DNA from 3 places in the Lactococcus sp. bn62 genome. Region 2 is predicted to be linked to each of the others. Evidence: predicted binding sites of a transcription regulator. Region 2 holds the regulator's gene; each other region holds the start of a gene.
The links. Region 2 encodes Rex, which represses fermentation and respiration genes when NADH is low (regulators of the CRP and FNR family bind a similar motif). Its sites were predicted from a motif close to TTGTGAANTANTTCACAA; they were not measured.

Region 1 (4,200 bases), 940 kb from region 2:
CAGGTTTAAAATCAGCCATTTGTCGAGCAATTTCAATCGCTTGTGAAAGTGTTGGGTCAGGTTTTACAGAACCATATATTGAAGTTTGAACTTGTGTTTCACGAACGGCCAATTGCTCAAGCATGTGGTCGACAAAGCCAAATTGCAACATGCCGTGGTCTGTGACGACAAAAGCACGCTCGATATTAGGCATTTCTTGTAGGTAAGAAATAGAGTTGTTTTCGTAGTAAATTTCTTTTGGCAGACGAACCCATTGTGGGCGATTACGACGACGTGCCACTGTTTTGATATTCAATAGATCATATGTACTCAAATTGTGTGAGATTGAATTTTTCCCCCATGAACCAGTTCCTAAAGTCAGCGATGGACGCATTGCATCAGTATAGATATCACCAACGCCTCCAATAGAATCTGGTTGGTTAACTAAGATACGTGCAGCACCAATAGCATCAGCATATTCTTTCACAAAAGGATCGTCTTGTGCACCTATCTGGATAGCCGCATTATGCCCAGCGCCTTGATAAGCCAAAAGTTTCTGAACGATGGTGGTACCATTTTCGCGTGAGGTAGATTTGTAAATTGACAAAAGCGGGCTAAGCTTTTCAGAAGAGAGAGCTTCACCAATGTTTTTTTCTTCCAATTCAAAGAGAAGAACATCTTTTCCTTCAGGTACTTTTACGCCTGCTTGTTCAGCAATCCATGGGCCAGGACGGCCGGCAACTGGACCAGTTACTCCGAAGCCCTCACCCGCACGCTCAACAAAAACAAATTTTTCGATGGCTGAATAATCTTCCTTTGGAACATTGTAAGCACCGTGAGCTTGAAGTTTTTCGAGGAATTCATCGTAAATTTCTGCAGCAACTACAGCAGAGTTTTCGGTAGCGCAAATCATGCCGTTATCAAAACGTTTAGAAAGTAGCAGGTCTTCAACTGCACGATCCACATTTGCAGTAGCATCAACGAAGACGGCACCATTACCTGCTCCCACTCCTAGTGAAGGGTTGCCTGACTTGAGTGCTGCATTAACCATTCCGGGTCCACCTGTAGCTAGAATAGAAGCAATACCGTGGTTTTGGATAAGTGCAGTAGTGTTGTAAAGACTTGGATCTTCGACCCATTGGATAAAGTTCTCAGGTGCCCCAGCTTTTAGGGCAGCTTCGTAGACAATACGTGCGGCATGAGAGGAACAATTTTGGGCTTGAGGATGAAAGGCGAATACGATAGCATTTCGTGTTTTTGCTGTTAAAAGTGATTTGAAAATTGTTGTAGAAGTAGGGTTGGTTGTTGGTACAATTCCTGCAAGCACACCCAAAGGGGCTGCAATTTCTACTGAGCCAGCAACTTTGTTCTCGCTGATTACTCCTACTGTTTTATCATTTTTAATTGAATTATAAACAGATTCTGAAGCAAAGCGGTTTTTAGTATCCTTATCCTCAACGATTCCTCGCCCTGTTTCATTATGAGCTTCGTGCGCAAGTTCCAGGGAATGTTCGCTTGCCGCTAAGGCCATTGCTGCGACAATTTTATCTACTTGCACTTGTGTGTAGCCTTCAAATTGTAAAGCGGCTTGATGTGCTTTTTTGACAAGACCGTCTGTATATTGCTCTGCTTTTTCCGCAAGTACAGCTTTATCAGCGGTTGTTAGTTCTTTTTTGGTATTCTTGCTTGACATATTTAAATTTCTCCTTTGTGAAATTTATCACGTATTATTTTAACAAACTTTGAAAGTGCTGTCAAATAATATTGTGTAAAACCACACAAACTTTTTTTGATAAAATACTATCTGCATTTTAATGATAAAAAAACCGCCTTAAGGGCGGTTTTCATTAGAGTGTTGGTAAAATACATGTGCCCTCTGGGCTATAAAAATCTTTTTGCTTAAGTGTGAGCATTCCTGTTTTCCTATTACGGCGGAAAAGACTAATATTATCGCTATCTTGATGTGCTACGATAATAAAATCTTCTGTACTGTTGAAATTGAAATCGCGGGGCGTTTCCCCTTCAGTTTTTACAATATCTTCTAAAGTTATCTTTGTCCCTAAGGGGCTCACACTGTAGATGGCGATAGAATTATGTCCACGATTTGAAGCATAAAGAAATGCACCATCGGAAGAAAGACGGAGAGCAGATGCGCTCTTTGTGCCTTCAAAATCTACTGGAAGAGTACTGATTGTTTCCAGTGCAGCAAAGCGTCCTTTTTCTTCATTATAGCTGAGAACAGTTACAGTAGAAGAAAACTCACCAATAGCATAAGCAATCTTACCATTGGGATGGAAAGTAAGATGACGTACTCCAGTACCTGCAGGCATACGATAGAGGCTTACAAGAGAGAGCTTGCCTTCTTCACCAACAACATCGTAAACTGTAATCTCATCTGTACCCAAATCACAAGTAACTAAGCGTCCGTCAGGTGTAAGATCTGTGTAATGCACGTGAGGGCGTTCTTGGCCAGGGTGTACTTTTGATCCCTCGCCTTCATGTTTTACAGTGTCTGTTAAGGTAAGCGACCCATCTTTTTGAATTTTGTAGACACGGATTTCCCCTAAGTGATAATTGGCACCGTAAACAAAACCACGTTTATTATCAACGGCTACATAGCACAGAGGTGCGCCAACACTAGTAACATAGTTGAGAAGCTCTGTTTTACCTCTTTTATAGCTGAGAGCAGCAATACCGCCACCATTTTCATCTGCAGCACAAGTGTAAAGGTGCTGTTTTGTTTTGTCCAAAGCAAAATAAGTAGCATTTTGAACATGAGCAACTTCAGTTAGATTAGAAAGTTCTTCCTTTGCAATATCTAGGTCAAAACTATAAATCCCCTTTGATTCACGCTTAGTGTAACCGCCAACTAGAATTTTTTCACGCATATCTTGGCTCCTTTAACATTTAATATTCGTATAATTATTTTATCATAAATGAGCGTTTTCAGGAAACTAAATCTCTTGGAATTTGCGAAGATAGGACAGCCAACAAAATGACACAACAAGCTCTTGCAATAAGGGAGTGTTTAGTGTATAATAGTACTGTTGTCTATGGGCAATAATTTCACATTTTGACTTGACAGTGTCGTAGTGCACTTGTGTAGCGGCATTGGCTGACAGTTAAAAGAGGAAAAACTATTTTAAAAGGAGACATTAATATGTCAGTTATTTCAATGAAACAACTTCTTGAAGCTGGTGTTCACTTCGGTCACCAAACTCGTCGTTGGAACCCAAAAATGAAACCATACATCTTCACAGAACGTAATGGTATCCACGTTATCGACCTTCAAAAAACAGTTAAACTTGTTGACGATGCTTACAACTATGTACGTAACGCTTCATCTGAAGGTGCTGTAGTACTTTTTGTTGGTACTAAAAAACAAGCTTCAGAAGCTGTTAAAGAAGAAGCACTTCGTGCTGGTCAATACTATGTAAACCACCGTTGGCTTGGTGGTATGCTCACTAACTGGAATACTATCCAAAAACGTGTAGCACGCCTTAAATCAATCAACAAAATGGAAGAAGACGGAACTTTCGAAGTATTGCCTAAGAAAGAAGTTGTTCTTTTGAACAAAGAACGCGAACGTCTTGAAAAATTCATCGGTGGTATCGCTGACATGCCTCGCATCCCAGATGTGATGTACGTTGTTGACCCACACAATGAACAAATCGCTATCCAAGAAGCTCAAAAATTGGGAATCCCAGTTGTAGCAATGGTTGATACAAATGCTGACCCAGATCCAATCGACGTTATTATCCCAGCAAACGATGATGCTATCCGTGCAGTTAAATTGATCACTGCTAAAATGGCTGACGCTATCATCGAAGGTCGTCAAGGCGAAGATTCAGTAGAAGCTGAACTTGCGGTTAAAGATACTGCTGCTTCAGAAGAATCACTTGAAGAACTTGCTGAAATCGTTGAAGGCAAATAATTTGTAATGAATAATACAGGCGAGGCCCTACGCCTCCCTGTTTTTTTATAAAATATAATAATAGGAGAATTATACAATGGCAGTAACAGCAGCTCAAGTAAAAGAATTGCGTGAAAAAACTGGTGCAGGTATCATGGATGCTAAACGTGCACTTGTTGAAACTGATGGAAATATGGAAGCAGCCGCTGAGCTCCTTCGTGAAAAAGGTATTGCGAAAGCTGAGAAAAAAGCTGACCGTATCGCCGCTGAAGGTTTGACAGGTATCGCTGTAAATGGTAATACTGCAG
Region 2 (4,200 bases):
CTGTGATATCAAGTGAACCGAAGATACCACCTAAAACAACAATACCAGTTCCTTGGATATCATCGTTGAAAGTTGGAATTGCTTTTTTGTATTTGTTCAAGATATTTGCAGCATTTGAACGTCCGAAGTCTTCCCAGTGCAAATAAAGTTTAGGGAACATTGCTTCAGCAGTTTCCACAAACTGGTCAACAAAGTCGTAATATTGGTCCCCATAAACACGGGCGTGACGATTTCCAAGATACATTGAATCTTCCAAGAGTTCTTTACGGTTAGTCCCTGCATCAATAACGATAGGAAGAACTGATGCTGGATCGATACCGGCTGCTGCAGTATAAACCATTAATTTACCAACAGAGATATCAACACCTTGTGTTCCCCAGTCGCCGATACCGAGAATTCCTTCAGCATCTGTCACAACAATCAGACGGATATTGCGATCGCCCGCTGCATTTTTCAATGTTTCTTGGATATTTTCTGGATGGTTAATATCAAGATATGCAGCATATTGTGGATCTACAAATAGACGGCTGTAGTTTTCGATTGTTTCAGCAATAACTGGATCATATACGATAGGATTAAACTCTACGATATGTTGGTTAAACAAATAGTAGAACAAAGTACGGTTTGTATTGAAGATTTCCATCAAGAAATGGCGTTTCTCTAAATCAGATGGTTTTTCCAAGTAATGTTGGTAAGTTTGTTCTGCTTGTTCTTCAAGTGTTTGAACATAAGGTGGCAAAAGACCAATTAAGCCAAGTTCCTTACGTTCTTCCATAGTAAATGCTGTTCCTTTATTTAAAAAAGGATTGTTTAAAATTTCATGTGCACGCATTCGTACGTCCTCCAAATTTATTATTCCTATAAGAAATTCTTACAAAATGTATTTTAATACTTATAAAAAATTATAGTCAAACCTTTGGGTTATAATAAATATTATTTATAACAAATCGATAAACTTGTGATAGAATATAAGGGTCAAAGGAGCGTTTAAACTAATGAATTTGCATGATTTCGAGTATTTTAATGCCTTAGGGGACTTGTTGTCTTTTACTGCTGTTTCTAATCATTTTGGGGTAAGTCAGCCGACAATTACCTACGCTGTAAAGAGATTGGAACAATATTATAACTGTAATTTAATATACAAAGATCCTTCTCACCGAACAGTTGTCCTAACAGATGAAGGGAAAATATTGAAAATTCATATCGAAAGTATTTTGGAAGAGTTGGCACTCACGCAAAGAGCCATCGAGCATTCTAAAAATCATCAAAATCATATTGGTTTCCCCCCTATTATTCGAGCAAAAATTCTGGCTCAACTCTTAAACGATAAGGAGGCGATTAGCTTTTTATCTAAGTTTGATTTAGTATCGGGTGGCTCGGAGGAACTTCTGGCCAAACTTATCTCCGGCTCAATTGATTTTAGCCTTATAGGCAGCATTGCTCCCCTGATGCACCCCAACCTTTTTGTGAAATTACTTTACCAACGCGAATTTTATATCTTTGTCTCTAAAGATAACCCACTTGCCTCACGTCAAGAAATTTCATTTAAAGAAGCCTTGGATTATCCTTTTATCCTGCTTGATGAAAGTTTTGTGCATATGGAAGCTTTCCAAAATTTGAATGAAAAATACAAGAAAAAAGCAAAAGTTCTCTTTAATTTTTCGGATATCCATACTATTGGCCAACTGGTCAACTCAAATGTTGGCATAACCTTGATGACCGATTTTCTTCCCTTTGCCGATATGGATAGTCTTATAAAGATACCACTAATACCTGAAGATAAGCAAATTTTTCATGTTCAATATGCTTATTTAAGAAGTACACTTCTCAATGCGGACTTGAAAGAATTGATTCGCTTACTGGATGAGCTAAATGAAAAAATAAATTGAAGAGAAAAGAGATTTTTTCTCTTTTTTCTTTGTTAAATTTTCTCCGTTTTTTTCACAAACTTTCGCCAACCGCATAATTCCGGAAAGAATTGTTTGACAAGCCCCACTCAAAAAAGGTAAAATATTCACAAAGACTATGTAAAGGAGATAACATGGCTGGCTCCCAAGTTAATAAACAACTACCCAAGGCAACGGCAAAACGTTTGCCTCAATATTATCGCTTGTTCAAACTTTTAGTTGATGAACAAGTAACACGCACAAACTCACAACTTATTTCGGAAAAAATTGGTGTGGATGCAGCGACGATTCGTCGCGATTTTTCACTCTTTGGTGAGCTGGGACGTCGAGGCTATGGTTATGAAACACGCGCTTTACGTGATTTCTTTGGAGAATTACTCGGACAAGATCAAGAAACGCATATCGCACTCGTAGGAGTCGGTAACCTTGGACGCGCCCTTATTAATTATGAATTCCAAAACCGCAATAAAATGCGCGTTACCCAAGCTTATGATGTTCCAGAAAATCCACTCGTTGGTACAACAACTTCTACAGGTGTGCCTATCTACGACATCGCTGACTTCTCTAAAAATATTAAAGATTCAAAAATCAAAACAGCAATTATTTCTGTCAATAAAGAGAACGCTCAAGAAGTCGCAGATATCCTAGTTAAATCAGGTATCAAAGGTATTCTTAACTTTTCACCCTTGCGCTTGCAAGTTCCTGAAGATGTTGTCGTTCAGTCAATTGACTTAACGAAAGAACTTCAAACCCTCTTATTCTTTATGTCAAATAAAGACATCAAATAAGTTGAGAGCTTAAAAATAAAAAAGTACATAGGAAGGTTGACTTCCTATGTACTTTTTATTCGCCCAATAAACCTTCTTCTCTAAAGCTCAAATAAGAAGCCTGGCCTGTAATGATATGATCTAAAAGTTGTATACCTAAAGCATCGCATGCTTGCTTAATCTTCTGTGTGAACAGCTTGTCTTGTTGACTTGGTTGGGTAATCCCGGAGGGATGATTATGTGCAATGATGATCCCTACAGCTAAATTTCTTACCGCATGATGTAAAATTTCCCGGGGATTGGCAATGGAATGGTTCACAGCACCAATAAAAATCGTTTTTTTCTGAATAATGCGATGCTGTGCGTCTAGGTAGATTGCGACTAAATTTTCCTGTTCAAAATCAGACATCTCATCTGCTAAACTCAACCCAAATTGGCGAGATCCTATTACTTGTCCGTATCTTTTTCTTTGGGTCGTATGGATTCGTTTACCCAGTTCAATCATCGCCCGAATTTCCAAGGCTTTGATAGGCCCAATACCGGAGATTGCTTTCAACTCTGTTAGAGAAGCCCGACGAAACTCTTCTAAACTGCTAAAGGTTGTCAAAACCCGTGCAGCAAGTTCCATAACATTTTCTTTTTTACTGCCTGTTCGGAGTAAAATGGCTAAAAGTTCTTGTTCACTCAGCTTTTCTGGTCCAAAAATGTTCAATCTTTCTCGGGGTCTCATCGGATATTGTTCTTCTTTAATGTGATACACGACTTTCTCCTTAATCATTTATACGAAAAAAGAGTGTAGGTATCACTTTTTTAGAAAATAAAAAAGTGGATTTTTATAACCCACTTTTTTATTTCGTTTTTATTCCACTGTTACAGCTTTGGCGAGGTTACGTGGTTTATCAACATCCAACCCTCGTTGGACAGTTGCGTAGTATGCAATAAGCTGTGTGGGTACCACCATTGATATCGCTGAAAGATAAGGATGAACGTTATTGATAACGATATCATCATCTTCACGCGCTACAGCTTCTTCGACAATCGTAATTGCTGAAGCCCCACGTGCCACTGTTTCCATAACGTTTCCACGGGTGTGTGCCGCAACTTCTTCATTATTTGAAATAAGGGCAATAACAGGTGTACCATTTTCAATCAAGGAAATTGTTCCGTGTTTGAGTTCACCAGCAGCAAAGCCTTCACATTGGATATATGAAATTTCTTTTAATTTTAGACTGGCTTCCATAGAGACAAAATAATCTTGTTTGCGTCCGATGTAGAAGGCATTTCGTGCTTCTGGTAAAAGCTTGGCTACAACATCGGAAATCAATTCCTTCTCTGACAATGTAGATTCGATAGATTGTGCCACGAGTGAAATTTCCTTAACCAAGTCAAAAGCAAGTGACTTAGGATTTTGGTCTGCATCACCTACAGCTTTTGCTAGGAAGGCGAGCGTTGCAATTTGTCCAGTGTAAGCTTTTGTAGAGGCCACCGAAATTTCAGGCCCCGCACCAATCAGCATTGTGTGTGTT
Region 3 (4,200 bases), 160 kb from region 2:
AAAATCTAAGAGCGGTGTTCTTGTTGAAGGCATAATATTTTCTGGCAATTGATCAAATGCAAACCATTGTGCATCCAGAACTTCGCTTTCTTCAAAAACCATTTGACCTGAAAAATCATTGCTGACATAAACAGTATCTACAATATGAACTTCATCACCATTTGGATAGCAAAAATGCTGTTCCTCTCCAGAACATACGGTAAATAGCTCCATGTTTCCTACAGTCAAACCTATCTCTTCAAAAAGCTCTCTGCTCGCAGCTTCTTCTGCTGTTTCTCCAGGTTCGATTGAACCCCCATGATAAGACCAACACCCTGTATCCTTACGTTTCTGAAGCAAGATTCCATCTTCATTATAGATAATTATGCTAGCACATGCAACAACAAGTGGGCGCGGGCCTAATATTTTACGTAAGTCGAGAACATAACCTTCAGACATCTTACTCTCCTTTTTTCTCGTAAGCATCAATAATTTGAGCTACAACAGGATGACGAACGACGTCCTTAGCTGTAAAGTAGACAAAATCAATACTATTTAAACCAGAAAGTTTTTCTTTTGCGTCAATCAAACCAGATTTAGCCTTAGCCGGCAAATCAATCTGTGAAATATCACCATTGACAATCATTTTTGAGTTGAAGCCCAAACGTGTCAGGAACATTTTCATTTGCATCGTTGTTGTGTTTTGCGCTTCATCCAAGATAACAAAGGCATCATCTAAAGTACGTCCACGCATGTAAGCTAAAGGTGCAATTTCAATAATCCCACGCTCCATCATACGTTCCGTTGCATTTTTTCCTAAAATCTGGAAGAGTGCATCATAAACAGGACGCAGATAAGGATCTACTTTTTCTTGCAAATCTCCCGGTAAGAACCCCAGATTTTCACCAGCCTCTACAGCCGGACGTGTCAAAATAATGCGTTTCACCTGACCATTACGCAATGCTTGGACTGCCATAACGACAGCCAAAAAGGTTTTCCCGGTCCCCGCAGGACCAATGCCGAAGACGACATCATGCTGCTTCACACTGTCTACATAGAGCTTCTGCCCCACATTTTTTAACCGAATTGGTGTACCAACAGCATCTTTAGTGAGCTCGATTTCATAAAGTGTAATGAAATTTTCGATATTATCTTCAAGCACCATTTTAACTGCAATCATCGCATCAGAGCTATGGACAGGTAAACCACGAGAAATCAAAACTAAAAGAGCCTGTAAAACTTTACGTGCTTGCTCAGGCGCTACTTCATTATCAGCAAAAATCTGTACGCGCTCTCCGCGATAGTTTATATCAACAGCAAGTTGAGATTCAATCAACTGTGCATTTTTATCCTGTGAACCAAAAAGTAAAACTGCATCTTCTGGATTTTCCAACTTAAATTCTACGGAATGTCTAGCCAAACAAATACCTTCCTGTTCTTTTATTTATAATCTTTGTCTCATTATATCATATTTCAAGGTTTATACGCTTCCATACCTTTCATGCAAGCAAAAAGATCATTGGGAAGCCCCAATAATCTTTACTTAATTTTTGTATAAGGAAGCCCAATCGAATCAGCCAACGCATGCGACACTATTGTTCCTTTATAGACACTCATACCAGAGCGAAGCGATTCACTAAGATTAAGTGCTTCTTCTAAACCATTGTCGGCAATCTGCTTCAAGTATTCTATATTCCCTTTAGACATTACCAGAGTTGAAGTCCGAGGTGTTGCCCCTGGCATATTTGGCACTGCATAATGAATGACATTGTGTCTTGTAAATACCGGTTCTGCATGATTCGTTGCGTGATCAATAGTTTCAACCGTCCCTCCTTGATCAATAGCGATATCAACAATCACAGCACCTGGTTTCATTGATTTGACCATATACTCTTTCACAAGCTTTGGTGGTTTAGCCCCAGGAATCAGAATTGTTGAAATAAAAACGTCTGCTTTTTTTATGTGCTCTTCAAGTGCTTCGGTTGTTGACTTGACGATCTGCAGCTTTTTACCCGCATAACGCGTTTCCAGCTCTTGAATACGTGTATCACTCAGCTCTAAAATAAGGACGGAACAACCAATACTCAAAGCAATATCTGCTGCATTTTCAGCTGCAGTACCACCACCAAATATAACGATATGTCCTGCCTCGATACCACTTTCGGGAATGCCTGGAAGTAGAATTCCTTGTCCCCCATGTTGTTTTTCCAGATAATATTGTCCAATATTAACGGCACGTCGTCCCGCAATTGCACTCAAGGGTTTGAGTAATGGAAAAGTTCCCTCCGTAGCGATATTTTCAGCCGAAAAAGCAGTCACCTTCATTTCTATCATTTTTTCAACACAAGCTTTATTTGCAGGTAAATGTAAAAATCCCCAGATTATTTGTCCCTCTTTAAGGTATTGATATTCTTCCTCTAAGGGCTCTTTTACGCGAACCATCATTTCTGCTTCCCATGTTTCTTCACGTTCCACTATCTTGGCTCCCGCTGCGATATACTGCTCATTTGGAAAACCAGCACCAAAACCTGCATTATTTTCGACATATAGCGTATGCCCGACCTCTACCAAAATTTTTACATTTTCCGGCGTCATTCCGACTCGTGCTTCCCCTTGTTTCAAGTCTTTTACTACACCAATTTTCATTCTTTTCTCCTTCAATGCAACTCAAATTTATAGAGTAAATATATCATCAATAAAGCGCTTAACTTACGAAAAGGGAAAATAACACTGTCTTTTTAGAATAATAAGATATTTTTGTTTTATATTCTACAAGGTATATTTTTAGTGAAAAGTAAGATGTATTTACGTCTTATATAGTGTAAGGCAAAAAAGATGTTAGGCATTGAAAGGAAACACTCAATATAACATCAATATTTATAGAAAAAGGAGTAAATTACATGTCAAACAAAAAACTAAAAAAACTGCTTATTACTGCTCTCACAGCTCTTGCACTCACGTCAGGTCCGGCTTTAGTACAAGCGAATGACATTCAAAGGCCTGCACCTCGAGTCTGGGTAGGAACTGTTGTTCGACAAAAAGTATACAATGTCAGAGGAAGTCTTCTACAGACACATTACCGTGAATTAAGGGTCAGAAATGGCTATAGAGTCAGAGTAACACCTCTCTATCTTAACAGAAACAGAACGCGTTACTATCAAGACTACATTTATCATACTTACTAAGCAAATGAAAAAATGGTGAGAGGGAAAATAGCATATGTTTCCCTTCGTTCTTTTCATGAGGAAAAAATATGTTTATACTAAAAAAATTTGTAAGCAGTAATAAAAATAAAGTCCTGATTTCCTTACTGTTCATCGGCTTAATCTTTCAGTTTGTTGCTTTTAAAACTGTAGGAACTCATCCCCCTAATGGTTTAGGATTGGAAGATACAACACAGGAAAATATCAAAGCCAGCGAAAAAAGTATCAGGGAACTCAAAAGTTTTATTGAATCTGGAGATCCTCCAGAAAACGCTGAAGAACTCTTAAGAGAACTCAATGATGAGTTAAAATTAGATAAGGCAAAACTTCAAGCATTAGAAGTAAATAATTACAATGAATTCTGGCGTTTAGATAACCTTTATAATGAACAAAGAATTAAAAAGTTAGAGGAAGCACAAAAAAATGGTGAAGAGATTCCTTTTGGTGGGGGATATGAGTATTTCAAGGCAACTTCCAAATGGTACCACCAAGTCCTAGACAGTGGGCAAGACTTTACTCAAGCTCCAGGGGTAAACCCATCCAGCATCGGCGCTGCCCTCTATATTTTGATTGGCTTAGGTGGACTTTATGGTCTAATCCTGCTGACTTTTATCTGTGGAGATACCTTGGCAATGGAGATGCCAAACGGTTTGCGCTATTACCATTTGATGAAAAAGGATAAAAAAATGTTTCATTTCCAACATCTATTTATCCCTGCTGGCTTTGTACTCCTACTTATTCTTTCTGCCTTGCTAGTTTTTGCGCTCATCGCTGGACTCCAGTTTGGCATGGGCTCTTGGAACTTTCCTAACTTTGTCGTTGGGGCGATTTATGATGTATTTCAGGGCGAGGAGTTGCTCTGGCGCCTGCTCTATCTGCTTCTGGCCATCCTATTTATTACAAGTTTAGGACAGCTCCTCTCACAGTTTATCAGAAAAGCTTATATTCCTTCAGCGATTATCGCTTTACTGCTGGTCACTTATTCTGTTATCCATACGCATGAAGCGATGAAAACAAT

Region 1: adhE (bifunctional acetaldehyde-CoA/alcohol dehydrogenase) is a predicted target of Rex. The motif match lies at 1,688-1,705, and genes of this name have one in related genera.
Region 3: ald (alanine dehydrogenase) is a predicted target of Rex. The motif match lies at 2,737-2,754, and genes of this name have one in related genera.

Annotation. Positions count from the first base shown of each region.
Region 1 is NZ_CP120417.1:2,038,186-2,042,385, reverse strand. It holds gene adhE (bifunctional acetaldehyde-CoA/alcohol dehydrogenase) at 1-1,672, opposite strand, end outside; gene P3G65_RS10620 (lactonase family protein) at 1,827-2,867, opposite strand; gene rpsB (30S ribosomal protein S2) at 3,140-3,913, shown strand; gene tsf (translation elongation factor Ts) at 3,990-4,200, shown strand, end outside.
Region 2 is NZ_CP120417.1:1,102,883-1,107,082, reverse strand. It holds gene P3G65_RS05820 (malolactic enzyme) at 1-832, opposite strand, end outside; gene P3G65_RS05815 (LysR family transcriptional regulator) at 996-1,889, shown strand; gene P3G65_RS05810 (redox-sensing transcriptional repressor Rex) at 2,042-2,695, shown strand; gene radC (DNA repair protein RadC) at 2,751-3,434, opposite strand; gene glmS (glutamine--fructose-6-phosphate transaminase (isomerizing)) at 3,534-4,200, opposite strand, start outside.
Region 3 is NZ_CP120417.1:943,892-948,091, reverse strand. It holds gene P3G65_RS05095 (NUDIX hydrolase) at 1-438, opposite strand, end outside; gene P3G65_RS05090 (PhoH family protein) at 440-1,399, opposite strand; gene ald (alanine dehydrogenase) at 1,519-2,625, opposite strand; gene P3G65_RS05080 (hypothetical protein) at 3,233-4,200, shown strand, end outside.